Regions from separate parts of the Neorhizobium sp. DAR64862/K0K3 genome, predicted to be linked through region 1. Evidence: predicted binding sites of a transcription regulator. Region 1 holds the regulator's gene; each other region holds the start of a gene.
What was found. Region 1 encodes LexA, which represses DNA repair genes until DNA is damaged. Its sites were predicted from a motif close to TGTTCNNNNTGTGTTCNG; they were not measured.

Region 1 (7,913 bases):
GCGCCGGGCCTGCTGGCGAAGGTCGGTCCGCTTGGCCAAGTGTCTCCAAGCGGTGACGATCTGCGCGATATCGAACGCGGTGTCGAGGCTGCGAGTGCGCTCGGCAATCTCGATATTGGCCAGGGCGCTGTCAGCGTCGGCGGCCGCGTTGTGGCACTCGAAGGTGTCGAGGGAACTGACCGGATGATGCAGCGCGTTGCCGAACTGCGCGCCGAGGGACGTATCTCCACGCGTCGCAAGGGCGTGCTCGTCAAGCTCTGCAAGCTCCACCAGGATATGCGCGCGGACCTGCCCACCATCGGGCCATCCACCGTCGAACATGCCGTCGCGGCCGGGCTGGCGGGGATCGCGGTGGAAGCGGGCAGGGCGCTGGTGCTGGAAGAAGCAAAGCTGATCAAAGCTGCTGACGCCCACGGCATTTTCGTCTGCGGCATCGATCAGGCCCTTCCGTCGAGAGGATTGTGATGAACCAAGGTTTGAAGGTTGCGATCATCGCCGGCGAAGTGTCGGGCGATCTCTTAGGGGCAGACCTCATCGCGGCACTGAAGGCGTCCTACGCCGGTCCCGTCGAACTGATCGGGGTGGGCGGTGATGCACTGTCGGCCCAAGGCCTTCAGTCGCTGTTCGATTTCTCCGAATTGTCGATCATGGGCATCACCCAGGTGCTCGCGCGTCTTCCCAACCTGATCCGTCGCATCAACCAGACGGCGGCTGCGATCGTCGCCGCAAAGCCCGATGTGCTTGTCATCGTCGACAGCCCTGACTTTACCCACCGAGTGGCAAGAAAGGTGAGGGCGGCCCTGCCGGATCTGCCGATCGTTGATTATGTCTGCCCCAGTGTCTGGGCCTGGAAGGAATATCGTGCCAAGGCGATGCTCTCCTATGTCGACCTCGTTCTTGCCGTCCTTCCGTTCGAGCCGGAAGCGATGCGGAGGCTGGAGGGTCCGCAGACAGTGTTCGTCGGTCACCGGCTGACCAATGATGCGGATCTCCTGAGGGTCCGTGCTGCGCGCGCCGAGAGGCCGGTCAAGACCTCCGCCGACAAGAAGACGATCCTCTTGCTTCCGGGCTCCCGTTCAGCCGAAATCAAGGCACTCCTACCCGTGTTCGGCGAGGCTGCGCGCGAGTTCGCAGATCGCAATGGTGAGACCCGGTTCCTGCTTCCGACGGTACCGCGCCGGGAAGAACTGGTGCGGAAGATGGCCGCAGATCTGCCGGTTCATGTCGAGATTACTACGGATACAGCCGGAAAATGGGCTGCCTTCGCAGAGGCGGACGTGGCGCTGGCCGCTTCCGGCACGGTTATCCTGGAACTGGGGCTTGCGACAGTTCCTGTTGTCTCGGCTTACAAGACGGACTGGCTGATCAAGCTTCTGGCCGGCCGCATCAAGATCTGGACCGGCGCGCTTCCGAACCTGATCGCCGACTACCCGGTCGTTCCCGAATATGTCAACGAGGTCGTGCGACCCGGAAGCCTCAGCCGCTGGGCGGAACGTCTGTCCGCCGACACGCCGGAGCGCCGTGCGATGCTCGACGGGTTCGCACTTGCCTGGCAGAGACTGGACGTCCCTGTTCCGCCTGGAGAGGCCGCAGCAGGTGCGGTACTCGAACTGTTGGACAACAAAAAACCCGTTCATCGCTGAACGGGTTTTTCTTTTCGCAAAGCCTATTACAGCGCCTAGCGCTTCGAAACAGGCGTATAGTCACGCTGCGCTTCGCCGGTATAGAGCTGGCGCGGACGACCGATACGCTGCTGCGGATCTTCGATCATTTCGGCCCACTGGGCGATCCAGCCGACGGTACGCGCAAGCGCGAACAGAACGGTGAACATCGTCGTGGGGAAGCCCATCGCCTTCAGCGTAATGCCCGAATAGAAGTCGATGTTCGGGTACAGCTTCTTTTCGATGAAGTAGGGGTCCGTCAGAGCAATCTTCTCGAGTTCCATGGCGACCTGCAGAAGCGGATCGTCCTTGTGACCGAGTTCTGCCAGTACTTCATGCGTGGTCTTCTGCATGATCTTGGCGCGCGGATCGTAGTTCTTGTAGACGCGGTGACCAAAGCCCATCAGACGGAACGGATCGTTCTTGTCCTTGGCACGGGCGATGTATTCCGGGATCTTGTCGACGGTCCCGATCTCGGTCAGCATGTTGAGCGCTGCTTCGTTGGCGCCGCCGTGAGCGGGGCCCCAGAGGCAGGCAATGCCGGCAGCGATACAGGCGAACGGGTTTGCACCCGAGGAACCTGCGAGGCGAACCGTCGAGGTCGACGCGTTCTGTTCGTGATCCGCATGCAGGATGAAGATGCGATCCATGGCGCGCGACAGGACCGGGTTGACCTTGTATTCTTCGCACGGCACGGCAAAGCACATGCGCAGGAAGTTGGAGGCGTAATCCAGGTCGTTCTGCGGATACACGAAGGGCTGGCCGATATGGTACTTGTACGCCATGGCGGCGAGCGTCGGCATCTTGGCGATCATGCGCAGCGACGCAACCATCCGCTGGTGCGGATCGGTGATGTCGGTGGAATCGTGATAGAAGGCCGAGAGAGCGCCCACGCAACCGCACATGACGGCCATAGGATGCGCATCGCGGCGGAAGCCGGTGAAGAAGCGGCTCATCTGCTCGTGAACCATGGTGTGCATGGTTACGCGATGATCGAAGTCCTTCTTCTGGGCAGCCGTCGGCAGTTCTCCGTAGAGAAGCAGATAGCAGGTTTCCAGAAAGTCACCCTGTTCAGCAAGCTGCTCGATCGGGTAGCCGCGGTGCAGGAGAACACCCTTGTCGCCGTCGATATAGGTGATCTTGGATTCACAGGATGCAGTCGACGTGAAGCCGGGGTCGTAGGTGAAGGCACCGGTTTGCTTGTACAGGGCTGCGATATCGATAACATCCGGCCCAATGGTGCCCGATCGCACCGAGAGGTCGACTGTCTTATCACCAAGTACGAGATTTGCGCTTTGTTCCGTCATTCTGATCCTCCAACCTGTTGGCGGCATGGCGCCCAGAAAGCGCCATAAGAGTTAAGCGTCGCAAGTTAGCTATATGATCCTAAAGGTGATGCCAAGCGCTCCTGCGACATTTTGTGCAGCGCGAAAATAATTTAGGCAGGCCACGTTTAAAAGATGCCCAACCTCATGGTGTAAGAGGCCGTAACGTGAAGGAAAACCGCAGCTTGGCGAATGTGTTGACGAGGAGAATATAAACGCGCAGGTTGCGTTTATCAATCACCGTCTCTGCAGCGGAGCCGGCGGGATAATTCATCATGGCGAATGGCGGAGCGATTTTTGAGGCAGCCAGCAGCAAGCCGGTGATGCTTGCTTCGACACCCCACGCAATCGCACTCTGGATGCCCGAATCGGCATCGCAGACAATGCCCGCGGAAGTCCGGAATGATGGTCGAAACGACCATCATTCCGAGGATGTTTTCAGGGTATACGTGGTCAGAGACCGGCCCGTTTCCAAATGGCTGTGCACGTCGTTGAGCGAGGAGGTTTCCCACGGTCATGGGTTCCTCTTCCTGCCTGTCTTGCTGGGTGCCGGCGCTGCGATCTGGTTCGCACTTCCTTGGACGCCATCGCCATTCATTCTCGCAACCATGCTTGCGATCTCGATGGTGACCGCAGGGCTGACACGGTATCGCGCGCATCCGCTGTCTCGTGCCAACCTTGTACTCTGCATGCTTCTCTCCGGTTCTGCGCTGGCAGCGCTCGAAACCTGGCGGTGTTCGACGGTCGTGCTCGATTCGCCCGTCACGACGACCATCAGCGGGATTGTCGAACGACGCGAAGCGGATGCACAGCGCCGCTGGCGCTATATCGTGAGGATCGAGCAGACATCTGAGCCCACGCTCGCTCGTCCCCCGCAGCGGGTGTCGCTTCTTGCCAGAAGCCAACACGAACCTGCAGACATCGGAGAGCGCGTTTCCGGCCGTGCCCGTCTGTCGCCACCCTCTGGCCCGGCGCTTCCCGGATTGAACGATTTCGCCTTCTCCTCCTACTTCGATCAAATCGGGGCCGTTGGCTTCTTTTACGGCGCGCCTAGCGTACAACCGGCGATCGATGACCAACCCGGGTTATGGTCGGACATGCAGCGAGGGCTTTTTGCGCTTCGCAGCGCAATCGGCAATCGCATCCGCGATACGGTCAAGGGGGATGCGGGCGCTTTTGCTGCCGCAATCGTGACCGACGAGCGCCGTGCAATTTCCCGTGAGACGACCGAGGCGCTTCGTCTGTCCGGGCTGGCCCATATCGTCGCGATCTCAGGCCTGAACATGGCGCTGGCAGCCGGTATCTTCTTCGTCGGCGTCCGCTCCGTCCTGTCGCTGTTTCCAGGCTTTGCGCAGGCCTATCCGATCAAGAAGTTTGCCGCGTTCGGTGCGCTTGTCATGGCGACCGCCTATTACCTGATTTCCGGGTTCGGGGTTTCCGCCGAGCGGGCCTATATCATGATGGCGGTGATGCTGGTCGCCGTGCTCGTCGATCGACCCTCCATCAGCCTTCGCAACGTCGCCCTTTCGGCAATCATTATCCTCGCCATCTCGCCGTCGGAGATTTTGGGTCCGAGTTTCCAGATGTCGTTTGCGGCAACCGCGGCACTGGTGGCAGGGTTCGCCCTCTGGACGCGATATTTCGCGAAAGGTAAGGAGGATACAAAAGGTAGCAACCGGTGGATAACGGGTGTCGCGGCGACGTTCCATTTCATTGCCGGGATCGTGGTGACGTCGCTGATCGGCAGTACTTCGACGTCGATCTATTCGATCGAGCATTTCCACCATCTGACCACCTACGGCCTCGCGGCCAATCTCGCGGCCATGCCGATCATTTCCTTCGTGGTGATGCCGGCAGGGCTTGTTGGCATGTTGCTGATGCCGTTCGGGCTGGATGCTCCCTTTCTGTTCATCATGGGCGAGGGGCTGCGGATCGTCATTCGCATTGCCGAGATCGTTGCCGCATGGGGCGGCGATATTGCCATCGGCCGGCAGAACCCGCTTTTCCTGCCGCTGGCGACGGCAGGCTTTCTGCTTCTGACGCTGCTGCGCACGCCGCTGAGGCTGACAGGCGCGCTGTTCATGGCGGTGGCTTTGCTCTTTGCGGTCCGCTCAGGCTCGGCGCCGAGGCCTGATATCGTCATATCCGAAGACGGCGCGTCAGTGGGACTGATCCAGGATGACAAGATCACCCTCAATCGAACCCGGCCGCCGGGATTTATCTACGATCAATGGCGGCGAGCGCTGGTGCTTGAGACCGGAGAACAACCGCTCGCCTTGCCGGTTCTTGCCTCTTCGGAACCAGCGCGAGGTGCCAGCCTTGCGAAAAGTGATGACAGACGACCTAGACCACATTCGCGACCGGATTTGACGCGCCGGGAAATCGAATATGTCAGGGGCTTTCTTCAAGCATTCACGCCCGGACGATTTGCCTGTCTGCCGAAAATCCTGTGCGCGGCGCAGACTGCTCAGGACATCCGGATCGTCACTGTCGAAGACAACCGATACACCGGTCTTGCCTGCGATTTCGGTCGGATCATCGTCTCGCCCGGCGCACGCTTCGATACTTGCCGCTCCGGCGCCTTGCTTCTCAGCGGGCGGACGTTGCGCCGGACTGGCGCACTGGAAATCACCATTATTCCGAACGCGACAGCGCCAGACATCAAGATTACGGCGGCGATGCGAGACAGCGCACAGACCTCAAGCCGTCCGTGGACCGTCCACCGGTTCTGTGACTGGCGAACGCGACAATTCGACTTTGGCATCCCGGAGGCTGTTGCCGCGCATCTCCGGGATAACAGCGTTCTTAATGATAGCGGCGAATAAGGCCGACAAGCTTGCCCTGGACCTTCACCCGGTCGGGCGGGAAGATGCGGGTCTCGTAAGCGGGGTTCGCCGCTTCCAGCGCGATCGATGCACCCTTGCGGCGGAACCGCTTCAGGGTCGCTTCTTCCTCATCGACCAGGGCAACGATGATATCGCCCGGACTTGCGGTGCTGGCATTCTTGATGATGACGGTATCACCATCGAGGATGCCGGCATCGATCATCGAATCGCCCTTCACTTCGAGCGCGTAATGATCGCCGGAACCCAGCATCTCGATCGGAACGGCGATGTCATGGGTGTTGTTCTGGATCGCGGAGATCGGCACGCCGGCAGCGATTCGACCCATGACCGGGATGTTTGTCGAGAACGGATTGTCCGCCATGACCGGCGCCGGCTTCTGAGCGACGACCGGTTGCGTTTTGCCGAGGCTTCCCTCGATGACACTGGGAGAAAAACCCCGTCGCGGATGAAGGTTCGCCACATAGGCGTCAGGCAGCTTGATCACTTCGAGCGCGCGTGCTCTGTTCGGCAGACGGCGAATAAAGCCACGCTCCTCGAGCGCGGTGATCAGCCTATGGATGCCGGACTTCGATGCAAGGTCGAGAGCGTCCTTCATTTCGTCAAACGACGGCGGCACGCCTGATTCTTTCATCCGCTCGTGGATGAACAGAAGTAACTCCTGTTGCTTGCGTGTCAGCATGGACGGGACCCTCAGAATTGGAAACAAATGCAGAACGGACGCTATATGTTCTATCTGTGTTCCGCAAGCCCCAAATTTTTGCTCAAGAATAGTCTCATTTCAGCGTTCGATCACGTATTCAGTTCGTGCGCAGCACTTGCCGAGTTTCCCGCGATAGCCAATGTTCTGCGGAATAAGACTTTGGGGGTGTAAGTGGGTAACAAGTCAGTCGATCATTTGGTTCTGCCCGTTGCAGATCTGGCGTCAGCGCGGGGGAGGTTGACCGCTCTCGGCTTTACTGTGGCACCTGAAGGTGTTCACCCTTTCGGCACAGCCAATGCCTGCATATTCTTCGCGGATGGCTCGTATCTCGAGCCGCTGGCCATTGTGAACCGTCGGCAAGCCTCGCTTGCGGCAAAACGAGGCAACGTGTTCACCGATCGCGACATCCGCTTCCGCGGCCAGCGGAAAAGGGAAGGTCTATCGGCGGTGGTCGTCGGGACGCAGGATGCAGCGGCCGATCATAGCCGTTTTGTGGACGGGCACATGTCTGCGGGCGAGATGCTTCAATTCTCCCGCCCGATGCAGTTGCCCGATGGTGGGGAGAGCGAAGTCTCATTCCGTCTGGCGTTCGCGGCAGTTCCCGAGGTCGATGACATCTTGCTGTTTTCCTGCCAGCGCATGGCCGCATTACCGGCAGATCGCGGTGGTCTTGATGAGCACGCAAACGCCGTTACAGGCCTTCGAGAGATCGTCTTTTCTGCAGATGACCCGCTGGAGTTTCTGCCGCTTTTCGAAACCGTGTTCGAGACGCAACCCGAGCAAGGGAAAGACGGTCTGCGGATCGCAGCTGCCAATGCCGGCATCCGCATTCAATCCAACGACACGTTCAGCGACGAGTTCCGGTCTTCGATGAAGCCCTTGTTATCGTCGCGCCTCGCTGCGCGCGGGATCATCTTCAAGACCACCGATCTCGCCGTGACAGAGATCACCCTTGCTGCTAATGACGTCGCATTCATCCGCAGGGATGGCCGCGTGATCGTGTCGGCAGCCCCGGGGCAAGGTGTGGTTTTCGGTTTCGAGGAATAGTGAAATGACAGTCTCCGCCAATTCTGAAGTGTCCGTGGGCGAGGGGAGTTCGAAAGTCGTTTTCTCAAACACGGCAAAGCTCTCGCTGATTGCCGGTCCCTGCCAGATGGAAAGCCGTGATCATGCTTTCATGATCGCCGGCACGCTTGTCGAACTCTGCAAGAAACTCGGCATCGGCCTCGTCTACAAATCCTCCTTCGACAAGGCCAACCGCACGTCGATCTCCGGCAAGCGCGGCATCGGCTTGGACAACGCGATGGCGATCTTTGCCGATCTGAAGACGGAATTCGGCTTTCCCGTTCTGACCGACATTCACACTGAAGAGCAATGCGCT
Region 2 (7,913 bases), 1.2 Mb from region 1:
GCACGGCGGCAAAACCCATCTCGCTCAGGAAGCTGAGCGCCGCGCGCGAAATTTCGGCAGACGCGCTTGTGCCGTAACGATCGCCGATGATGAAGTCGGGCTTCACGTTCGAACCCGAAAGCCGGATATTGCCAGGCATCGAGTGACAATCAATCAGCACGCAGATGCCGAACCGGGCATGCGTGGCCGCGATCAGCCGGCGCAGGCAGGCATGGTATGGCTTGTAGATTGCCTCGATCCGGGACAGGCCCTCCGCCACCGAAAGCTTGCGCCGGTAGATATCCATGTTCTCGGCGACGATGCGCGGAATGGTGCCAAGCCCACCGGCAACGCGCATCGATCCGATATTGGCGTAAGGCGGCAACGGACCATCGAACATACGCGGATCTAGTTCGAACGGCTCGCGATTGACGTCGAGATAGGCCCTGGGAAAATGCGCGGCAAGCAGAGGCGCGCCAAGTTCCGGCGCATCGGCGAAGAGATCGTCGACATAATGATCTGCCGAACGGCGAATCGACATCGAGTCGAGATTGCTGTCGGCAAGAAAGCTTTCCGGGTAGCACCGGCCGCTATGGGGAGAGTTGTACACGAAGGGAATGGTTTGCCTGGCGGGTTCCCTTACTTCGAAATGCTCAGGATCGCCGGCGTTGAAATCCATTCCGTTTTTACCATGTCATGAACAAGTCGGATGAGGTATGTTGCCAGTTGCCCGGCGGGAAGTCCATACTATGTAATCCCACCAAGGCTGCTTCGGCTCTTATTAAACGGATGTTTACCGTCAATTGAGAGTGTAGACGGCCATACAGCCACGACTCATAGACAGATAGCGGTCCCCGAGATGCTTCCAAAAATCCTTCTCGCCGAAGATGACAACGACATGCGCCGGTTCCTGGTGAAAGCGTTGGAAAAGGCGGGCTACAAGGTCATTTCCTTCGACAACGGCGCCAGCGCCTACGACCGGCTCCGCGAAGAGCCTTTCTCGCTGCTCCTGACCGACATCGTCATGCCCGAGATGGACGGCATCGAGCTCGCCCGCCGCGCGACCGAACTCGACCCCGATCTCAAGGTCATGTTCATCACAGGGTTTGCCGCCGTCGCTCTGAATTCTGATTCGAAGGCCCCGAAGGATGCAAAGGTTCTCTCCAAGCCCTTCCACCTGCGCGATCTTGTGGACGAAGTGAACAAGCTTCTGGCCGCGTAAGCCCGGTTTTCCGGCGGCTGTCAAAAAGACTTCACAAAACCGGAAAAAGCCTATTGACGGCACATCGGTTTCTGTGGTCTTAAGCCGCCCATCGGATGGGCGTATAGCTCAGCGGGAGAGCACTACGTTGACATCGTAGGGGTCACAGGTTCAATCCCTGTTACGCCCACCATCCTGATTAGCCGCAAGGCACGAAAGGCTTCTGGGAAACCGGAAGCCTTTTTCGTTTCAAGCCGTTAACCGACCGCATAACGTCCCGTCACCATTCTTCCATCCGTAACAATACCAATAGCGCGAGGCTTGCGGATGCGGGAGCTTGTGGGTCTGAGTTTGTGGCTGGCCTCTCGGCCAGTGGCACTCAGGCGGCCGGGGTCGTGTGGGGCTCCGGCCGCTTCAATAGCGCTTCACTTCCCGAATTTACCGCAAACAAAAGCCGCCCGTGGAAGCTCCAGGGCGGCTTTGCTGTTTTGATCCATGGGGTCTTTCTTAGAAGACCACGGCGCCTGCCGTCAGTGCCAGAACCAGGAAGATAAGGAAGATCACGATAGCGATAAAGAACAGGATTTTCGCGATGCCCGCGGTGGCAGAGGAGACGCCGGAGAAGCCGAGGAAGCCTGAAATCACGGAGATGACGAGAAAGATGAGAGCCCATTTCAGCATGGTATTATTCCTTCATATTTGATGCGGGAACAACGTGACAAAAGGTTCCAGGTTCCAGCGCCGTGATGGCCGCGAAGAAATATTCCGGCAAAAATGTGAACTACGCGTCGGCAAGCAGATGCACTCGTCCCGAGATGCCGATCGACACCCGGTCGCCTGACGCAAGCAGCTCGCGGCCGGGGATATCCAGGCGGAAGGAAATCTCGCCCTCGGCGATACCGTCTCCGGCGAGTGTTATCCTCGCATCAAGCGATGGCCCGCAGAAAACCACGTCGCTGACCACAGCCGAGACCCCGTTGTCCGGCGCGTATTCGATCCGGCTGACGGTAAACTGCTCAGGCCGGATCATGATCTGCGCCCGGCCGCGATAGGTGACGTCCGCAACCTCTAGCCGGCCGATCGGGCTGTCTGCTATCCCGTCGCTCACCATGGCCGGCAGCACGACCGCTTCTCCGAGGAAGGTGGCCGTCGCCCGGTCGACGGGTTTAAGATAGACCTCGCGCGGCGTGCCGACCTGGGCGAATTTTCCCGCCCGCATCACGACCAGCTCATCGGCGAAGGCAAGCGCTTCCGCCTGGTCATGGGTAACGAGAATGGTGGTGACGCCGGCAGCAGACAGTACGTCGGCCACAGCCTTTCGGGTGGCGGTCCTCAGGCCCATGTCGAGCGCCGAGAAGGGTTCGTCCAGCAGCATCAGCCGCGGCCTGCGGGCAAGCGCCCTTGCCAGCGCCACGCGCTGCTGCTGGCCGCCGGAAAGCTGATCCGGCTTGCGGGCAAGCATCGCCCCGTCAAGCCCGACCATCTCCATCAGTTCCGCAGCCCTTGCCTGTTTGGCGTCGCGATCCGCGTCCATGCCGAAACCGATATTGTCGAGCACCGAAAGATGCGGAAACAGGCAGCCGTCCTGCGCCACGATGCCGATATTACGTCGGTAGGCAGCAACATGTGCGTCCGCATTGGACATGATCTCGCCGCCAAGCGTGATCGAGCCGGCGTCAGGAACCTCGAACCCGGCAATCAGCCGCAAAAGCGTGGTCTTGCCGCAGCCGGAAGGGCCGACGATGGCCGTGCGGCTTCCGCTTTGGGCTGCAAGGTCGACACCGGCAACGGCTGCGACGGAACCGTAGCTCTTGGCAACGGAGGAAAGGGTAAGCAGCGTCATCGCCCGGCGATCTTTTTTGACTGGTGGTGAAGGAGAAGGGTGAGCGGAAGCGAAAACAGGATCATCAGCAGCGCATACGGTGCGGCTCCCGCATAGTCGATCTCGCTGGTCAGCGCCCAGAATGCCATGGCAAGCGTGCGCGTGCCGTTGGGCGCAAGCATCTGGGTCGCGGTCAGCTCGTTCATGATGCCGAGCGAGGAAAGCGCCATGGCAGATGCAGCGCCGGGCGCCGCCAGCCGCACTGTGGTGGACCAGAGCGCCCGCGCGGGCGAACGTCCGAGACTTTCGGCCGCCTGTTCCAGCTCTGCCGGCACCTGCGCGATGCTGGCGCGCAGGCTGACCAGCGCCCGCGGCAGAAACATGATGACGTAAGCGATGACGATCGTCGCCACCGTCTGGTAAAGCGGCAGCATCACCCGGATCGAGATCGTCACCAGAGCGAGCGCGACAACCACGCCCGGCATCGAGCTTGCGAGATAATAGCAGCCTTCGAGAAACCGACTGGAACGCGTCGGGCGGCGCACCGAAAGCCAGGCGATCGGCACGGCGGCAGCAGCCGTCGCCACACCGCCGATCACGCAGATCGTCAGCGTCTGGGAAAGGGCCAACCCGATCTCGCTGAATTGCCAGATATCAGCACCACCCGCGATCAGCCAGCGCCCGAGCGTCATGACAGGCACGCCGAGCGAAACCGCGGTGGTCACGACCGGCAGCAGCAGGCAGGGATATCGCCAGACGCCAAGCGAGGCGCGCACCGGATGGCGGGCAACGCCCGAGCCCAGCCGGGCATAGCGACGGCGGCCCCGCATAGCGGCATCGACACCGATCAGCACGAAGCAGCAGGCCACCAGCACCAGCGCCAGCATATGCGCTGCAACGCCGTTGTAGGTGGATTGGAACTGGTCAAGAATTGCCGTCGTGAACGTGTCGAACCGGATCATCGCATAGAGCCCGTATTCCGACAGGAGATGCAGGCTGATCAGCAGCGCCCCGCCGCACAGCGACAGTCTGAGTTGCGGCAACACGACGCGCCGCAAGACCGCAGCAGGCGAAAGACCGAGAGAGGCCGCCTGATCCTCGAGCGCCGGATCGATCAGCCGAAGGGCCGCCGAAACGGGCAGGTAGACGAAGGGAAAGTAGGTCACGACCGAGATCGCGACGCCCGCACCAAGCCCGTTGAGCCGCGGCCACATACCGATCCAGGCATAGGACTGCACGAAAGCGGGAATGGCAAGCGGCACGATGGCAAGCCAGGCCCATAGCTTTGCGCCCGGCAGGTCGGTGCGCTCCGTCAGCCATGCAAGCGCTGTTGCAAGAACCGTCGCGACCGGCACCGTGAAGACGATCAGCGCAACGGTATTGAACAGGAGGTCGCCGACACGGGAACGGAAGATCAGCTGCGATGCCGTTTCCCAGCCGGTCGCAAGCGTTGCCCAGAACACGAACCCGAGCGGCGTCAGCGTCAGGGCGGCAATCGCAACGGCGATTGCCAGCGTCCAAGACGATCCGGCAAGGGGTTTCCCCGCAGGCTTCCGGCGCGGCCGGCTGGCAACCATGCTCTCGGTGGTAAACGTCATCGCGTGCTCAAGAAAGAAGAGACATCGCAGGTACGCCCTGCGATGTCCGTGCGCAACAGGATTCGATGGTGTTTAGAGAATGCCGGCGGCTGTCATCATGTCGGTGACCTTGGCATTGTTGAGGCTCGAAGGCTCGACCTTCGGCGCCTGAAGGTCGGCAATCGGAACGAGCGCCTTGTTGGAAGCCTCGTCCTTGCCGACGGCGTATTCGAACGAGGTGCCGTCACGCAGAATCTTCTGGCCGCCCTTGCCGGCAAGCCATTTCAGAAATGCCTGCGCCTGCTCCTTGTGCTTGGAAGAGGCCAGAATGCCACCGCCGGAGATCGACACGAAGGCACCCGGATCCTGGTTCTTGAAGTAATGCAGCGCAACGTTCTTGCTGTTTTCGCCGGTCTTCGCCTGATCGCCGAAATAGTAGTAGTGATAGATCAGCGCGCCTTCGAACTGGCCCGCATTGACGGCTTTCATGGCGGTGGAATTGCCACGCACGGCGGTGAAATTCTCTTTCATGCCCTTCAGCCAGGCAGCGGTTTCCGGCTCACCCTTCAGCTGCAGAAACGCGCCGACGATCGCTTGGAAATCGGCACCCGACGGAGATGCGGCCCAACGGCCCTTCCATTCGGGCTTGGCGAGATCGAGCATCGATTTCGGCAGCTTGTCCTCAGTAAGCTTGGTCTTGTCATAGGCAAACACGGTGGAGCGCGCGGCAATTCCGGTCCAGTGACCGTTGGCCGGGCGGAACTGCTCGGGAACGAGATCGAGCGTTGCCTTGTCGACAGGCTCAAACAGCCCCTTGCCATCGACAAGCGCCATGGCCGGCGAATTTTCCGTCAGAAACAGGTCGGCCGGCGAGTTGGCGCCTTCCTGGACGATCTGGTTTGCCATTTCGAGGTCGGATCCGTTGCGCACCGTAATGACGATGCCGGTCTCTTCCTTGAACGCCTCGACCCATTCCTTGGTCAGGCCCTCGTGCTGGGCATTGTAGATCGTCAGGCTGTCGGCGACCTGCGCGTTGGCCGGCATGGACAGAGCGAGTAGCGAAACGGCGAGCGAAGCTCCGGCCGAAAGAGCAGACAGAATTTTCAAGTTTGCCTCCAATTTATAAGCGTCATCGCATCGATAGCCAAAGCCGACCTGCGTAGTCAAGTTTAAGAATCGAACGGGGATGGAGACCGATTGCGGCAAATGCCGGCGAATCAGGTAGAGCTGAAACGAACACATCAAGAACAAGCCGCGGAAGCTGAATGTCGGTTGCTTATCTGGAAAAATTGAACGAGGCCCAGCGCCGCGCGGTCGAACATGGTTCGGACGTGCCGGATGGCGGCGCTGCGGGACCGCTTCTGGTGATTGCAGGCGCAGGCTCCGGCAAGACCAACACACTTGCCCATCGCGTCGCCCACCTGATCGTGTCGGGTGCCGATCCGCGCCGCCTGCTGCTAATGACGTTTTCCCGCCGTGCGGCCTCCGAAATGGGCCGTCGCGTCCAGCGTATCTGTCGCGAAGTGATGGGGGCGAAGTCCGGCGTCATGACCGATGCGCTCGCCTGGGCCGGCACGTTTCACGGCATCGGCGCAAGGCTGTTGCGGATCTATGCCGAACAGATCGGCCTCGACCAGGAATTCACCATCCACGACCGTGAGGATTCCGCAGACCTGATGAACCTTGTTCGCCACGAGCTCGGCTTCTCCAAGATGGAAAGCCGGTTTCCGACCAAGGGCACCTGCCTTGCGATCTATTCGCGCGCCGTCAATTCCGAGACGCCGCTGGACGAGGTGCTGAAGACCTCCTTCCCGTGGTGCCTTGCCTGGGAACCGCAGCTGCGCGATCTGTTTGCCTCCTATGTCGAGGCCAAGCAGGCGCAGAACGTGCTCGATTACGACGATCTCCTGCTCTACTGGGCGCAGATGATGAGCGAGCCGCTGATCGCACAGGATGTCGGCGAACGATTCGATCACGTCATGGTCGACGAATACCAGGACACCAACCGGCTACAATCCTCGATCCTGATGGCGATGAAACCCGGCGGCCGCGGCCTGACGGTGGTGGGCGACGACGCCCAGTCGATCTATTCGTTCCGTGCCGCCACGATCCGCAACATCCTCGATTTTCCCGCGACCTTCGACCCGCCGGCCAACATCGTCACGCTCGACCGCAATTACCGCTCGACCACCACCATTCTGGCAGCCGCCAATGGCGTCATCGAACTTGCCCGCGAGCGGTTCACCAAAAACCTGTGGACCGACCGACAGTCGGAGGAGCGGCCCCGTCTGGTTACCGTCAAGGACGAGACCGAGCAGGCGAGCTATATCGTGGAAAAAATCCTCGAGAACCGCGAAACCGGAATGCTGCTGAAGCAGCAGGCCGTGCTTTTTCGCGCCTCGCACCACTCCGGTCCGCTGGAAGTGGAACTGACCCGCCGCAACATTCCCTTCGTCAAGTTCGGCGGCCTGAAATTCCTCGATAGCGCCCATGTCAAGGACATGCTGGCGGCCCTGCGCTTTGCCCAGAACCCGCGTGACCGGGTTGCGGGGTTCCGCCTGCTGCAGCTCATTCCGGGCATCGGCCCGCAGACAGCGGCAAAGATCCTCGATGCGATCGCAGCTGATCCGGAACCGCTGGCGGCACTCCAGGAAATCCCCTCGCCTCCGAGGTCCGGAGAAGACTGGCCGGCCTTTGTCGAGATGCTCGGCGCCGTCAGGAAAAGCGAAGGCTGGCCTTCCGAAATCGGGCTCGCCCGCCAATGGTACGAACCGCATCTTAGCCGCATCCACGAAGATGCCGACACCCGCAAGGCCGACCTTCTGCAACTGGAGCAGATCGCTTCCGGCTACGCGTCGCGCGAACGCTTCCTCACCGAACTGACGCTCGATCCGCCGGATGCGACGAGCGACCAGGCCGGTGTGCCGCTGCTCGACGAGGATTACCTGATCCTCTCGACCATCCATTCCGCCAAGGGCCAGGAATGGCGCTCGGTTTTCCTGCTCAACTGTGTCGACGGCTGCATTCCCTCCGATCTCGGCACCGGCACGACAGCCGAAATCGAGGAGGAACGGCGGCTGCTCTACGTGGCGATGACGCGCGCGAAGGATCACCTTCACCTGATCACGCCGCAGCGTTTCTTTACCCACGGCCAGCATTCCCAAGGCGACAGGCACGTCTACGCCTCACGCTCCCGCTTTATCCCGGCAACGCTGCTGCAGTTCTTCGAAAGCACCGCCTGGCCGGTGGTGGCGCAAATGACCGAAGCCGAACGCCAAGCCCGCCACCAGATCCGCATCGACGTAACCGCAAGAATGCGCGGCATGTGGCGCTG
Region 3 (7,913 bases), 1.6 Mb from region 1:
CTCCGACGTCAAGGCGCTTGAGCCTGTCCTGCGCGACATGGCCTCCCGCGGCCTGCTGTTCCTCGATGACGGCACCTCGGCCCAGTCGAAGACGGAGGTGCTGGCAAAGGCGATGCAACTGCCGCACGCCTTCGGTGACCTGACCCTGGACGGTCAGCTTCAATCCGACGCGATCCTCAAGAAACTTGACGAACTGGAGCGGATAGCCCAACGCAAGGGAACGGCAATCGGCATCGCCTCCGCCTTCGACGAGAGCATCGCGGCGATCCGCAAATGGGCCGACGAAGCCTCGCAACGCGGTGTTGAAATCGTCGGTGTATCGACGCTTGCCCGCGAGAGCGTGGCACCTTGAAGCAAGGGGAATGATATGGCCAAGGATCACAAGAAACCGGTGAAAGCGGACGATCTTCCCTATCGTCCCTGCGTCGGGGTCATGGTGCTCAACAGCGAGGGCCTCGTTTGGGCCGGACGCCGCATTGCTGCCGGCAACAGCGAATTCGACGGGTCTCCGCAACTGTGGCAGATGCCGCAGGGCGGGATCGACAAGGGCGAAGATCCCCTGCCCGCCGCCTATCGTGAACTCTACGAAGAAACGGGCATGCGTTCCGTCACGCTGCTTGCCGAAGCCGGCGAGTGGATCAATTACGATCTTCCGGAACACCTGATCGGTATCGGACTGAAGGGAAAGTATCGCGGCCAGACGCAGCGCTGGTTTGCCTTCCGCTTTGACGGCGATGAAAGCGAGATCGCCATCAACCCGCCGCCGGGCGGCCATACGGCTGAATTCGATGCCTGGGAATGGAAGCCGATGCAGGATCTGCCCGGCCTGATCGTGCCGTTCAAGCGCTCGGTCTATGACCGGGTCGTCGCGGAATTTGCCCACCTCTCGCCGGCGGGCTGATTGCACGTCCGATTAGCGCTGGTCGGATAAAGCAAAGCCCAGTGAAAGCAACTTCCACCGGGCTTGAGCGATAGAATGTCGATGATTTGAGCTTTACTCAGCGGAGTCGGCTGATTCCGCGTTGAGCTGGCCGTATCTCTCTTCGCCGATCTTCGAGAGAAGTTCGAGCTGCGTTTCCAGGAAGTCGATATGACCCTCTTCATCCATCAGCAGCTGTTCGAAAAGCTTCATGGAGACATAGTCTCCGGCGGCGTGACAGATATCACGCGACGCCTTGTAGGCGGTGCGGGCATCGTATTCACCAGCCAGATCGGCCTCTAGAACTTCCTTGACGTTCTGACCGATGCGAAGCGGTGCCAGCGTCTGAAGGTTCGGATGACCCTCGAGAAAGATGATGCGGTCGATCAGACGATCGGCATGCTGCATCTCTTCGATGGATTCGGCCCGCTCCTTCTTGGCAAGCTTGGTAAAACCCCAATCATGCAGGAGACGATAGTGCAGCCAGTATTGGTTCACAGCGCCAAGTTCGAGGAAAAGTGCCTCGTTAAGCCGCTCGATGACCTGTAAGTCGCCTTTCAATGTCCGCTCTCCTGTTTTCTTCGTGGAGTTGTTTCAAGCGCGACATATAGACGATCACGTCAGCTTCCGTCGAGTGCCGCTGGGCGTGATATTCCTCAGTGGTCTTGATGATCAGATCAACGACATTGGGAAAGCAACCGCAGCAGCGGCCGCGTTTTTCCATCGCATGGTAGACCTTGACGGGAACGATCAGCTGCCAACAGTCCTCAGTGAGGAGTTGGATGATCGTATCCTTGATCTCCCTTTCGGTGATGTAATTGCAACTGCAAACCAGCATTTTGGATCGACCTGGAGAACATTGACCTCGATACAGACTTTTTGCAAAAGAGGACAAGCGATGTCAAGAAAGAATCCAGCCCGGTAATTGACATATCATAACCCCCTTATCAACGATCCGTGATCGGAGGCAGTGATGCCTAACCGGCTGCTGTGTCGCTGCGATATCTCTGGAAAGGCTCGGATGTCACTCGATCGAAACAACGCGCCGCCACAGGTTCCGTCCGCGGCAGAAGCAGAATCGCTCCACACGCCCGGCAAAGATGCGAGTGTCCCTTTGACGTCGAAACCCATCTGACGGAGTCTGCGGGAGGCATTGCCGAGCAAGACCTGCTCTCCGCCACCGTAATCCGCACAGCCCGTGATATCCAGAGAGAGTCCGTTTCGCCCTTCTAGCGTCACCAGTGGCGTATATCGGTCGCACCAGTCGGAGAGCGCCATCAGAAGCGCCGCGTCGGCATCATCGTCTTCGTCCATCACGTCGAGCTCAGGAAAGATCGCTCGCGCTTCTGAAACGCCCTGTCCCAGCTTCAGGTTAAGGCGTTCGGCTGCGGCGTCGAGCGCTGTCAGGCACATCCTGTCGGCGTGGCGCCCGGCAAAGACGATCGGTGGATGATCGTGATGGCGGGAAGACCGCCAGTCCATACCCCAGCGGCGGCGCGCGATTCTGTCGGTTGACAGACGCGGGAACACGAGTGTCAGAATACGCCTCTGTCCATGCGCCAGAGGGAATCGAAAACAGGCGGTCATGCGGGTTCCAATCCAGACCAGACGCGAGCATCAGGAGCAAGCTCGCCAACCGCTTTCCGTCTCCGAGATCGGCTTGCGCAGGGCAAAAGTCTCTCCCGCGCCCAGGCACCTTTGGCCATGGCGTTAACTCCATCGATAATGTTCGCTTTATGTTCTTATGGATTCCAGACACGTGGCAAAGAGTCAACAGCTCCCGATCAGGAATCTTTTCCTCTAAAAGCTATCGCAATGATTCTTTTCTCGAAATAGCTGCTTCAGGTATTATATGTGCCTGAGTTGGAAGGAGATCCCATGGCCCGCATTGACCAGACCGATGATTGGCAGGATCGCCATGCGCCGACGATCAGCACGTTCGAGTCGCTGGCATTAGAAGCCTACAGCCACCTTCCGGACGAATTCCGCAAACTCACGACGAACCTCACCATTGAGGTCGAGGAGTTTCCGGACGACGACGTTTTTGAAGACATGGCGCTCGAAACGCCGTTCGACCTCTTGGGCCTGTTCGAAGGACGTGGCATTTCCGAGCGGTTTACGGTGGAAACCGGCGAACTGCCGAATCGCATCCGGCTTTATCGCCGGCCAATCCTCGATTACTGGGCAGAGAACGAGGAAACGCTGGGCGATATCATCACCCACGTCCTCATTCACGAGATCGGCCATCACTTCGGCCTGAGTGACGACGACATGGAGCGCATCGAGGCGAGCGCCGAGGAAGCAAGCCAGCGCTGATCCAGCGCTGGCAGACACACCTCGGCCTAGCTTTTTACTGCTCGCCGAGCTTCATCTCGGGGCTGTATTCCTTGCCTTCGACGGTCTTCATCACGGCTTGGCCGCAATGCATCTCGCCCGTCTTGCCGTTGAAGGCGTAGCTTGGCGAACCGGAGAGTTCCCAGCCCTTGTTCAGCGCCGCCGTCACCCGGTGACAAAAGGCGGCATCGTCAGGACCGGTGATGAAACGATATACTTTCATGGCTTTCTCTTTCTGTTGGCGATGACCGCCGCGCTGGCCACGAGCTTTTCCGCATCTTCGAGATGCAGACGCTCGACCATGCGGCCGTCGAGGTTGATGACGTTGAGCGTTTCGGCTCCCGGCTGACGGAAGGCCTCGATGATGGCGCGTGCCTCCCCAAGGGCATCTTCGTCTGGACCGAAATGACGGTTGGCCGCGTCGATCTGCGCCGGATGAATCAGCATCTTGCCGGAAAATCCCATGGCGCGGCCCTGGGCGCACTCGGCTTCGAACGCGGCTTCGTCCTTGAAATCGTTAAAGACGCTGTCGATCACATCGACACCATAGGCCCTGCCCGCCAGCACGACCTGCATCAGCCAGGGTATGAGATTGGCCCGCCCCGGTTGCGGCAAAACACCCGTTGCCTTGCGAAGATCGTTGAGCCCCACGACGAGGCATTTGATCCGTCCGCCCACGCTCGAGATTTCGGCGGCGTTGAGGACGCCGAGCGGCGTTTCGATCATCGCCCAGATAGAGACCCTCTCCGGCACGCCCGCCTGAGAAAGGCGCTCGGCGATCACCCGGACGTCGTCCGCATGCTCAACCTTGGGAATGACCACCGCATCCGGCAGAAGTTCGACGATGAGCTCGAGATCCGCAGGACCGAATTCGCTTGTGAGCGGATTGATCCGGATAGCCGTCTCGAGACCATCGGAATTCAGCTCGGCAAAGCTTCTGCGGAGGTTATCCCGCGCTTCCGCTTTCTGCGCGAATGCCACGGAATCCTCCAGATCGAAAATCACGCCGTCGCAGTCGAGCTGCGGGATTTTCGAAAGCGCACGGGTGTTGCTTGCGGGAACGCTCAGGAGCGAGCGCCGGATCAAAGCGGCCATCGCTTCGGGACCATGTAATCATTGGGAAAAGTCATAACGTGGTTGTGACAAGCTTTTTGGCCCTCGGCAAGACAGGAGGTCATGAAACCACTTGTAAGGGGGGCCGGCCGGTCCCACATTTGAGACGTTGAAAGGTATGATCCATGCAAAACATTCGTGCATTTTTCGTCGTCGTCTCAGCTATTGCGGTGCTTGCCATGGCGGCGCTGTTTACAGCGTCTCTGACCGTCGCATTTGCCGGCATTCTCGTCCTTCTTTCAATTGGTAGGGCGATCTCGACCAGGTTGAACCCTGTACCCGTGCGAGCGAAATCGTTCGGACCAAAGCCGGCCAGCCGCGATATCCGTGTGTGGAACGACGGCCGCGGTACCATCATCGACCTCTAGCGTCATCATGTTCGCTCCGCCTGCGCGCTATGGCGCAGCGGAGTACCGGTTGAAGGCATAATGCCCTTCAAATTGGCGGCAAATTGCTTTATCTGGCCTTCACGACAACTCCCTTGGAGGCAGATCATGGACAAGTTCACGCAGCTCACCGGCGTCGCAGCGCCGCTTCCGGTCGTCAACATCGACACCGACATGATCATTCCCAAGGACTACCTGAAGACGATCAAGCGAACCGGTCTCGGCAAGGGATTGTTTGCGGAATCCCGCTACAATCAGGATGGGTCAGAAAACCCGGATTTCATCTTGAACAAGCCGGCCTATCGCAATTCCAAGATCCTGGTGGCTGGCGACAATTTCGGCTGCGGCTCGTCGCGTGAGCACGCGCCTTGGGCGCTTCTCGATTTCGGCATCCGCTGCGTGATCTCGACCAGCTTTGCCGATATTTTCTACAATAACTGTTTCAAGAACGGCATCCTGCCGATCATCGTGTCTCCGGAAGATCTCGAAAAGCTGCTCGATGATGCGGATCGTGGCTCCAATGCCGTCATTTCGATCGATCTCGAAGCGCAGAAGATCACCGGCCCGGATGGCGGCTCGCTGCATTTCGATATCGATCCCGGTCGCCGCCAGATCCTTCTTGAAGGCCTGGACGATATCGCTTCGACACTAAAGAGCGACGCTGTGATCTCGAGTTTCGAGGACAAGAACAGCACGGAACGCCCCTGGCTCTGAGGGTTATCAGATGGTCACGCATATCTCCTCCGGATCACCCTTCGAAGCGCGGATAGGTTATTCCCGCGCAGTGGTCGATCGTGACATGGTCTATGTCTCGGGCACGACGGGCTATGACTATGCCCTGATGGTGATGCCTGACGATGTCGCCGACCAGACCCGAAACGCGCTCGCCACCATCGCAAAAGCCCTTGGCGAAGCCGGCAGCAGCCTGAAGGACGTGGTCCGCGTGCGCTATTATCTCGTGGACATGGCCGATTACGATGCCGTGGTCGAGGTGGTCGGATCGGCATTCGCCGAGATCCGGCCGGCAGCGACCATGATCGTCTGCGGCCTCACCACCCCTGAAATGAAAATCGAGATCGAAGTGACCGCCCGCATCGGTGCCGGCGCTTCCTGAAACAGCTGCCCAACCGCCGCCTGAACAATCAAGGACATCTGCACAATGGCAAAACACCTTTTCCTGCTTCCCGGTGATGGCATCGGTCCAGAGGCCATGGGCGAAGTGCGCAAGATCATCGCCCATATGAACGACGCCATGAGTGCCGATTTCGTCACCGACGAAGGTCTGGTCGGCGGCTGCGCCTATGATGCGCATGGCGCCGCCATTTCCGACGCGGATATGGAAAAAGCGATGGCGGCCGATGCCGTCCTGTTCGGCGCCGTCGGCGGTCCGAAATGGGATAGTGTGCCCTATGAGGTGCGCCCGGAAGCCGGCCTGCTGCGCCTGCGCAAGGATATGGAGCTTTTCGCAAATCTGCGCCCGGCCATCTGCTATCCGGCGCTTGCCGCCGCCTCTTCGCTGAAACCCGAACTGGTGGACGGGCTCGACATCCTGATCATCCGCGAACTGACCGGCGGCGTCTATTTCGGTGAGCCGAAGGAAATCATCGATCTCGGCAACGGCCAGAAGCGCGGCATCGATACCCAGATCTACGACACCTACGAGATCGAACGCATCGCAGGCGTTGCCTTCGAACTGGCGCGCACCCGCAAGAATGCCGTGTGCTCCATGGAAAAGCGCAACGTGATGAAATCCGGCGTGCTGTGGAACCAGGTCGTCACCGAAATCCACAAGGCGAAATATTCCGATGTGAAGCTGGACCACATGCTGGCCGATGCCGGCGGCATGCAGCTGGTTCGCGCCCCGAAACAGTTTGACGTCATCGTCACCGACAACCTGTTCGGCGACATGCTGTCCGACGTTGCGGCCATGCTGACGGGTTCGCTCGGCATGCTGCCGTCCGCGTCCCTCGGCGCCCCCGATGGCAAGACCGGCAAGCGCAAGGCGCTTTATGAGCCGGTCCATGGTTCGGCACCGGATATTGCCGGCAAGGGCATTGCCAACCCGATCGCCATGATCGCGTCCTTTGCCATGTGCCTGCGTTATTCGTTCAACATGATCACCGAAGCCGACAACCTGGAAAAGGCGATCGCCACGGTACTCGACCAGGGCATCCGCACCGGCGACATCATGGCTGACGGCTGCCGCCAGGTCGGCACCGGCGACATGGGCGACGCCATCCTCAAGGAATTTGCCGGTCTTTCGGCCTGAGGCATCCCGCGAGGGGACCACTTCCCTGAAACGACGAAGGGCCCGACGTCTCCGCCGGGCCCTTCTTTTTGATGACTGATCACTCGTTAAGATCGATATTGCGCCGGTCCTTCACGAAGACCGCGCCGATGATGATCGTGAGAACGGCAAAGCCGACCGGGTACCAGAGCCCGGCATAGATATCACCGGTCGAGGCAACGATCGCGAAGGAGGTGGCCGGCAGGAGCCCGCCGAACCAGCCATTGCCGATGTGATACGGCAGCGACATGGCGGTATAGCGGATGCGTGTCGGGAAAAACTCCACCAGCGCCGCGGCGATCGGGCCGTAGACGATCGTCACATAGACGACCATGACCCAGAGAATGGCGATGACAGTCAAAGCCTGGGCATTGCCGAACACCGCGAAGAAGCCATCCACACGCACCTTGGCAGCATCGTTGGCGGCAGGGTAGCCGGCTGCCACGCTGGCCGGGCCGAGACGCTGGGCGAAGGTTTCGGTCTTGCCGTCCGGCAACGTCACATTGGCAACGGGAACGTCCGTGCCCGCCACGCTGACCGTGGTTGGCGCACCGGCGGCTGCTGGCACCAGCGTGTAGGTAAACGCCTGCTGCGACAGCGTGCGTCGCGCGACGTCGCAGGGCTGCGTGAAGGTTCTGATACCAACCGGGTCGAACAGGGATCCGCATGTCGCCGGATCCGCCGAAACCTGGATCTGGACGTTTTTGATCGCTGCCGCGTAGGTCGGATTGGCGGTATTGGTCAATGCGTGGAACAGCGGGAAGTACGTGACCGCTGCGAGCGCGCAGCCTGCCAGAATGACCCATTTGCGGCCCACGCGGTCAGACAGCGCACCGAAGACGAGGAAGAATGGTGTGCCGAGAAGAAGCGACCA
Region 4 (7,913 bases), 440 kb from region 1:
CGGCAGCGACCCGCTGAAGATGATCACGCCGATCATGCCGTTGATCCAACCTGAAAGAGAACGATCCATAAGCCTGCATACCCCTACCAAAAGCCTTCGACGCTTATGCACGCAAGCCTCTGGCCGCGACAGCTACACTCAGGTACGATTTGACAAAACTGTAATGGTGCATGAGGCAGTACGGATGGACTTGGGGACGCAAGGTGGGCAGAAGGTCGCTATGGTCGTTTCAACCATCCGGCAACGGATTTCCGGGCGCAGCCTTGTGCCCGGAGCAAAGCTTCCCTCCGTGCGAAGCCTCGCGGCAACTCTTAAAGTCTCCACCTCCACCGTCGTCGATGCCTACGACCGGCTGACGGCAGAGGGCGTGATCACCTCCCGCCCCGGCTCCGGTTTCTACGTTGCCAGCCAGACGGCACCGTTGTCGCTCGCGCAGATCGGTCCGAAGCTCGACCGCGCCGTTGATCCCCTGTGGGTGTCACGGCAATCGCTCGATGTCCGGCGCGATGGCCTCACGCCTGGTTGCGGCTGGCTACCGCCGTCCTGGTTACCGGACGAGACCCTGCGGCGATCGCTTCGCACACTGTCCCGCGGCGATACGGCAGCACTTACGGACTACGGTTCTCCGCTCGGCCTGACACCGCTTCGAAGCCTGATTGCGCGCAGAATGGGAGAGCGCGGCATCGAGGCTTCGCCCGACCAGATCGTGCTGACCGATTCCGGCACCCAGGCGATCGACCTTCTCTGCCGGTTCCTGATCGAGCCCGGAGACACCGTGCTTGTGGACGACCCGTGCTACTTCAATTTCCAGGCGATCCTGCGCGCCCATCGCGCCCGGATCGTCGGCGTGCCCTATACGCCAAGCGGGCCCGATCTCGACGCTTTCGCAAACGTCCTCGCCTCACACCGCCCTCGCCTCTACATCACCAATTCGGCGGTCCACAATCCGACGGGGGCAACGCTTAGTCCCGTCACTGCGCATCGCGTCCTGAAACTAGCCGAACAGTTCGGCCTGACGATCGTCGAGGACGATATCTTTGCGGATTTCGAGCACACGCCGGCTCCGAGGCTGGCAGCCTTCGACGGTCTCGATCGGGTCATTCATATCGGCAGCTTTTCAAAAACGCTGTCCGCTTCGGTCCGCTGCGGCTTCATCGCCACCAAGCGGGACTGGATCGAGGGTCTGACGGACCTCAAGATCGCGACCTCGTTCGGCGGCCCATCGCTTGCGTCCGAACTGGTCTACCAGGCGCTGAGCGATGCCAGCTACCGCAAGCATGTGGACACGATGAGGGGGCGGCTCGCCGGCGCAAGGTTCGAGGTATCGGCACGGCTGAAGGCGATCGGGATCGTGCCGTGGATCGCGCCGCAGGCGGGCATGTTTTTGTGGTGCAGGCTGCCCGAGGGTCTCGATTCCGCCGACGTGGCGCGGGCGGCACTGAAGCACAACATTGTGCTTGCTCCGGGCAATGTCTTCAGCCCGTCGCAATCAGCGGCGAGCTCCATGCGCTTCAACGTGTCGCAATCGCTCGATGGCCGGATCTACGACGTCCTGAAGCAGATTTTCGCCGACATGCGGAACCCCGAAACCGTTGCCTGAAGGCAAGCCCTTACTCGGCTGCCATCAGCTGCTGCTCTTTCGTATCGTTGGCACGTCCCTTGCGGGCGCTTTCCAGCTCGTCCTGCAGCCGCTGTTCCTCGTGCACCTGTGGCTTGGAGAAGCGGGCGATCAACAAGTATGCGACAGGGGTGATGTAGAGCGTCACCATGGTTGCCATGCCGAGGCCACCGACGATCACCCAGCCGAGCGCGATACGGGCTTCGGCACCGGCGCCCTTGGCAAGAACCAGAGGCACGCCGCCGATCACGGTCGCGATCATCGTCATCATCACCGGTCGAAGACGGATAGCGCACGCCCGTTCGATCGCCTCGCGGCAGGACGCGCCCTCGTTGCGCAGATGGTTGGCGAACTCGACAATCAGAATGCCGTTTTTCGCCATGACCCCGACAAGCAGCACAAGCCCGATCTGGCTATAGACGTTGAGACTGGAGCCGGTCAGAACCAAGGCGAAGGCAGCGCAGGCAAGTCCCAGCGGCACCGTGGACATGATGATGATCGAGGACAGGACACTTTCGAACTGCGCCGCAAGCACCAGGAAGATGATGGCGATCGCAAAGCCGAATGTCAGCGCCATGCCGCTCGAGTTTTCCTTGAGTGTCGCAGCCTCTGCCAACGGTATCAGACGTGATCCAGCTGGCAGGAGCGGCTGCGCAAGCTCGGTCGCCGCCTGGACCGCTTGACCGAGCGAGACACCGTCCTTGAGGCTGGCCGAGAAGGAGACTGCCGCAAGCCGCTGTTCGCGGTTGAGCCTCGGCGCCACGGCCCGTTCCTCGAGCGTCGCGACGGTGGAGAGCGGCACCATGCGGCCATCCTTGGCCTTCAGAAAAATGTTCTCGAGATCCGTCGGGTCATCGATCGGACGCGTCGTCGATGTCAGCTTGACCGGCGTCGCCTCGCCGTCGACAAACACGTCCACCACAGATCGGCCTTCGAGAAGAGACTGCAGCGACGTGCCGAGATTGGTGATGTCGATTCCGAGATCCGATGCCCGCTCACGGTTCACCGACACGAAGATCTGGGCCTGTGTCGGCTCGTTGTTGAGACGCGGCGTATCGAACAATCCGCTCGCACGAAGCTGGTCGACCAGTTTCAGCGCGGCGGCCGTCAGCTCTTCATGATTGGTGCCGACCATCGCCATCTGCAACCCGTTGCCGGCACCGCGGATACGCAGACTGTTCTGCTGCGTCGCGAAGGCGCGAAGCGAGGGCACGGTCGCGGTGGCCGCGTTGATATCCCGGACGATATCGGCCTGGCTACGCTCCCGCTCGGACCAAGGCGCGAGGGTCAGAACCATGAAGCCGTTATTGGTGGCGCCACCCTGCCCCGAGATCGAATAGATGTTCTGGATCTCGCCGGACGCCACGAGCGGCTGCAGTTTCTCTTCGATCTGCTGCAGCTTGTCGCGCATATATTGCAGGCTGATGCCTTCGGGCGCCGTCGCCCGCAGCATGACCATGGCCCGGTCTTCCGGTGGGGTGAGTTCGCTCTTGACCGTCTTGAAGGCCATATAGCCGGCACCGCCGAACAGCAGCGCAAAGACGATGACGATCGCCGGCGCGCCAAGGCAGGCATGCAGTGTCACCCGGTAGAAATTGGCAAACAGCGTTCCGAACCGGCCGAGCAGGCCGTCGTTCTTTTCCTGTATCGGCTTGGTCAGCATGCGCGAGGCAAGCATCGGGCAAAGCGTCAGCGCCGTGACCGAAGACAGCGCGACGGCAAATGCCAGAACGAAACCGAACTCGCGGAACAGGCCGCCCATCTGGCCGGGCAGGAAGGACAGCGGAATAAACACGGCGGCAAGCGTGGCGGTCGTCGCCAGCACCGCGAAGAAAACCTCCTGCGTGCCGATCACGGCGGCCGCGCGCGGTCCCATCCCCTCGGATCGTCGTCGCACGATATTTTCGAGAACGACGATCGCGTCATCCACCACAAGGCCGGTCGCAAGCACGATCGCCAGCAGCGTCAGAATGTTGATCGAGAACCCGACGGCATAGATCGCGACGAGCGTACCGATCAGCGCCACCGGCATGGTAAGCGCCGGGATGAGCGTCGCCTTCCAGTCGCGCAGGAAGAGATAGATGACGGCAATGACGATCGTGCCAGACAGCGCCAGCGCGATCTCCACCTCATGCAGCGCGCCTTCGATGAAGACCGCGTCATCACTGGTGATGGCAATGCGCGTGCCCTCGGGCAACGTCTTCTGGAGATCGGCGACGGCGGCCCGTACACCTTCCGAGATGCTGAGCGTGTTCGATTGCGCCTGGCGCAGCACGCCAAGACCGACGCCCGGAACGCCGTTCGATCGCAACGCCGTCGTGCCGTCGTCCGGCCCGAGCATCACGGTCGCCACATCGCGCAGCCTAACATTGTTGCCCAGCATGACGTTTTCGAAGTCTTCGGGCTTGGTCAGGCTCGCCGTCGCGCGCACGACAATGTCCTGCGTCGAGGATTCCAGCGACCCAGCGGGCACGTCGAGCGCAGCCGTCGATAGCGCCTCGGAGAGGTCTGCAATCGTCAGCCCACGACTGGCAAGCGCCGTCTGGTTCACGTCGACGCGGAAGACCTTTTCCTGGTCGCCGTAGAGTTCCACGTCAGCGACGCCGTCAACCGACGCAAGCCGGTCGGAGACCTCGTTATCGACGAGAAGCGTCAGGTCTTCCATCGACAACGAGTTGGACGTAACGGCAAGCCGCATGATCGGCTGGCTGTCGGAATCGGCCTTGATGATGCGCGGCTCGTCCACGTCGTCAGGCAACTGGCCGGTGACACGACCAAGCGCATCGCGCACGTCGTTGGCGGCCACCGCAAGATCGGCGGTGTCGTTGAATTCCAGCGTGACACGGCTCTGGCCGAACTGCGATTCCGACGAAACGGCCTTGAGGCCGGCGACCCGGGCAACCGCGCCCTCGATGATATCGGTCACCTCCTGGTCCATCGTCTGGGCGGAAGCGCCGTCGTAGGTGGTGCGGATGGTGATGACCGGCTGGTCCACATCCGGCAACTCGCGCACCTCGACGCCGGCAAGAGCGGCAAGGCCTGCGACGACGAGAAGCGTGTTGAGAACCGCGGCAAGGACCGGCCGCCGCACAAAGAGCGCGGTAAAGCTGTTCTGCTTTCCTGAAGACTGGCCGGACGACCCGTTGTTATTGGCGTTACCGCTGTGGCTGCTGCTCATCGGCTGGCGACCTCCGGCGGCTTTTCACCGGCAATGCGGACGGCACCATTTTCCCGGACCCGTTGCAACCCTTCGGTTGCCACGACATCGCCATCCTTCAGATTGGCCGAGACGAGGATCGCATCGGGATTGCGCTGGATCACCCTCACCCGCTCCTTGACCGATTTGTGATCGACGATATGCCAGACGAACGAGCCTTTCGCATCCCACTGGACTGCAAGCGGATCGACGCTTGGAAAGGTTTCGCCCGGAAACCGCATCGTCACGCCGAAAGACATGCCGGCGCGGAGTTCGTCATCAACATTGGGAATTCTGGCACGAATGCGGATCGTACGGCTTGCCGGATCGACCCTGTTGTCGACGGCCTCGACCGAACCCTCGAAGGTGCGGCCTGGACGCGAGACGGAGGCGGCCTCGACCGGCATGCCAGGCTTGACCTGGACCGCGAAACGCTCCGGCGCCCAGAAATCCACCAGCAGCTCGGTACGGTTGTCGATCGTCACGATATTGCTCGCGGTCGTGACGTTGTCACCGATATTGACCGCGACGATGCCGACGATCCCATCGATTGGCGCAACGACCGAGCGACGCTTCAGCGCCAATTCGGCGTTGGTGACCGTCAGCTGCGCCGTTTCGGACGCAATCTGCGCGTCGAGCACGTCGAGACGGGAAAAGCTCTTGAGGTTCCGGTAAGTATCGGATTTCTCGCGCGCACTGCGCAACACCACCTGCGCCTGATCGCGCAGGATGATCTGCTCGTCGTCATCGAGCTGCGCAAGAATCTGGCCCTTTTTGACCATGTCGCCGGATTTGACGAGGATCTCGTTTACGGTGCCCGTCGCCTGCGGCATCACGATAACCGACTGGATCGCCTCGCCGTCACCGATCGCCGACAGTCTGTCGTTGACCACGCCGGTTCCGACGGGTCTGGTTGCAACCAACACCACCTGGCTCTCACCGCCGCCCCGCTGCCCGCCGCGCGATGACGAAGCCGGTGCGCCCGCAACCGTTGCGGCCGCCGGCTCGGCGACATCAGGATTGATGGAAGTCACCATGCCTGCGGGAACGCCCATCGAAATCAGTGACCGCCCGGCATCTTCCGACAGGTAGACCCAGAGACAGAGCCCTCCGAGCAGTACCGCAACCGACATCAGAAGCTGGTTCCAGATCCGCATTCATTCCTCGCAAGTCTATCGATAAGTGGTGCAAGTATCCCCGTTTCGCGCCCAACTGGCAAGGTCGAGGAACCTACCTTACTGTTTTGTAACATCACGCGATTTCACGGATGTGTCAGAGCTTCAACGACACGGATCCGGACGATTCCTAGGGGAAACATAGGAATGAAAAGAGAACATCGGCTGGTCTTTCGAGCCCGAATCACTACATTGGCCGGATGAGTAACAGTTACGACGACATCCCTTTCTTCGATGAGGAGCCGGAGCCCGCCCCCCGCAAGGCGCGAGGCGAAGACCAATCGGACCAGCGCCCGGTGCCGGCATCGGCTGGCAACCATGGTTCGGCTCCTGTTCCTGCTGGTGGTGCCGGTGGTGCCTCCGGTGGTCTGGGGATCGCGGCGCGGGCCATGGCGGCACGCGGCGGCAACCGGCCGTCGCCCGACTATATGACCGGCCTCAACCCGGAACAGCGCGAAGCGGTCGAGACCTTGGATGGTCCCGTTCTGGTTCTGGCTGGCGCCGGAACCGGTAAGACCCGCGTGCTGACCACCCGTATCGCCCACCTGCTGGAGACCGGTCGCGCCTATCCGAGCCAGATTCTCGCCGTGACCTTTACCAACAAGGCGGCGCGCGAGATGAAGGAGCGCATCGGCGTTCTTGTCGGCGGCGCCGTCGAAGGCATGCCGTGGCTCGGCACGTTTCACTCGATCGGCGTCAAGCTGTTGCGGCGCCATTCGGAGCTGGTCGGCCTGCGATCCGATTTCACCATCTTAGACACCGACGACGTCGTGCGCCTGATCAAGCAGCTCATCCAGGCGGAAGGTCTCGATGACAAGCGCTGGCCGGCCAAGCAGTTCGCCGGCATGATCGATGGCTGGAAGAACAAGGGCCTGTTGCCGCCCGACATTCCGGAAGGCGACGCCCGGGCCTTTGCCAACGGCAAGGGCCGCGAACTCTATGCCGCCTATCAGGCCCGCCTGCGCACGCTCAACGCCTGCGATTTCGGCGACCTTCTGCTGCACCCGATCGCCCTGTTCCGCAAGGCACCGGATCTGCTCAAGGAGTATCACCAGCGGTTTCGCTATATCCTCGTCGACGAGTATCAGGACACCAATACGGCCCAGTATATGTGGCTGCGTCTCCTCGCTCAGCGCCCGAAGGATGTGCCGCAAAACGTCTGCTGCGTCGGCGACGACGACCAGTCGATCTATGGTTGGCGCGGCGCCGAAGTGGAAAACATCCTTCGCTTCGAAAAGGATTTTCCGGGCGCCAAGGTCATCAAGCTCGAGCGCAACTACCGCTCGACAGAACATATCCTCGGCGCTGCCGGCCATCTGATCGCCCATAACGAAGGACGCCTCGGCAAGACGCTGTTCACCGACCGGGTCGACCCTGAAGACGAAAAGGTCATCGTCCACGCCGCCTGGGATAGCGAAGAGGAAGCCCGTGCCGTCGGTGAGGAGATCGAGAGGCTGCAGCGCGGTGATGGTCGCAGCGATTCCAAGAAACACGCGCTGAACGACATGGCGATCCTGGTGCGCGCCTCGTTCCAGATGCGCGAGTTCGAAGACCGGTTCGTGACGCTCGGGCTCAACTACCGGGTCATCGGCGGCCCGCGCTTTTACGAGCGCCTCGAGATCCGCGATGCGATGGCCTATTTCCGCATGGTCTGCCAGCCGGCCGACGACCTTGCCTTCGAGCGTATCGTCAACACGCCGAAGCGCGGCCTCGGCGACACGACCATACGCTACCTGCATGACAGCGCCCGCGCCCGCGATGTGCCCATGCTGCAGGCCGCAAGCGAAATGATCGAGACCGACGAGCTGAAGCCGAAGGCCCGCAAGGCCCTGTTCGATGTCGTGCAGAATTTCCGCAACTGGCAGGCACGTCTCGAAACCGTGCCGCATACGGAACTGGCCGAGCAGATCCTCGAAGAGTCGGG

Region 2: a site for LexA is predicted at 5,812-5,829, ahead of ACQY1L_RS01905 (ATP-dependent helicase). Genes of this name have one in related genera too.
Region 3: a site for LexA is predicted at 2,646-2,663, ahead of ACQY1L_RS15240 (metallopeptidase family protein). Genes of this name have one in related genera too.
Region 4: a site for LexA is predicted at 6,133-6,150, ahead of ACQY1L_RS05475 (ATP-dependent helicase). Genes of this name have one in related genera too.

What each region holds. Positions count from the first base shown of each region.
Region 1 is NZ_CP191449.1:1,550,676-1,558,588, reverse strand. It holds gene ACQY1L_RS07545 (LpxI family protein) at 1-465, shown strand, start outside; gene lpxB (lipid-A-disaccharide synthase) at 465-1,643, shown strand; gene gltA (citrate synthase) at 1,679-2,968, opposite strand; gene ACQY1L_RS07530 (ComEC/Rec2 family competence protein) at 3,262-5,811, shown strand; gene lexA (transcriptional repressor LexA) at 5,792-6,511, opposite strand; gene ACQY1L_RS07520 (VOC family protein) at 6,704-7,579, shown strand; gene kdsA (3-deoxy-8-phosphooctulonate synthase) at 7,584-7,913, shown strand, end outside.
Region 2 is NZ_CP191449.1:387,684-395,596, reverse strand. It holds gene ACQY1L_RS01940 (N-formylglutamate amidohydrolase) at 1-658, opposite strand, end outside; gene cpdR1 (response regulator CpdR1) at 839-1,201, shown strand; tRNA gene ACQY1L_RS01930 (tRNA-Val) at 1,299-1,373, shown strand; gene ACQY1L_RS01925 (DUF1328 domain-containing protein) at 1,688-1,861, opposite strand; gene ACQY1L_RS01920 (ABC transporter ATP-binding protein) at 1,962-3,023, opposite strand; gene ACQY1L_RS01915 (ABC transporter permease) at 3,020-4,600, opposite strand; gene ACQY1L_RS01910 (iron ABC transporter substrate-binding protein) at 4,673-5,623, opposite strand; gene ACQY1L_RS01905 (ATP-dependent helicase) at 5,845-7,913, shown strand, end outside.
Region 3 is NZ_CP191449.1:3,139,165-3,147,077, reverse strand. It holds gene ACQY1L_RS15265 (divergent polysaccharide deacetylase family protein) at 1-352, shown strand, start outside; gene ACQY1L_RS15260 (RNA pyrophosphohydrolase) at 368-901, shown strand; gene bfr (bacterioferritin) at 995-1,480, opposite strand; gene ACQY1L_RS15250 ((2Fe-2S)-binding protein) at 1,446-1,757, opposite strand; gene ACQY1L_RS15245 (hypothetical protein) at 1,853-2,506, opposite strand; gene ACQY1L_RS15240 (metallopeptidase family protein) at 2,798-3,235, shown strand; gene ACQY1L_RS15235 (DUF1737 domain-containing protein) at 3,270-3,476, opposite strand; gene ACQY1L_RS15230 (HpcH/HpaI aldolase/citrate lyase family protein) at 3,473-4,348, opposite strand; gene ACQY1L_RS15225 (hypothetical protein) at 4,492-4,734, shown strand; gene leuD (3-isopropylmalate dehydratase small subunit) at 4,861-5,466, shown strand; gene ACQY1L_RS15215 (RidA family protein) at 5,477-5,866, shown strand; gene leuB (3-isopropylmalate dehydrogenase) at 5,912-7,021, shown strand; gene ACQY1L_RS15205 (MFS transporter) at 7,101-7,913, opposite strand, start outside.
Region 4 is NZ_CP191449.1:1,111,485-1,119,397, reverse strand. It holds gene ACQY1L_RS05495 (DMT family transporter) at 1-69, opposite strand, end outside; gene ACQY1L_RS05490 (PLP-dependent aminotransferase family protein) at 164-1,600, shown strand; gene ACQY1L_RS05485 (efflux RND transporter permease subunit) at 1,611-4,796, opposite strand; gene ACQY1L_RS05480 (efflux RND transporter periplasmic adaptor subunit) at 4,793-5,971, opposite strand; gene ACQY1L_RS05475 (ATP-dependent helicase) at 6,190-7,913, shown strand, end outside.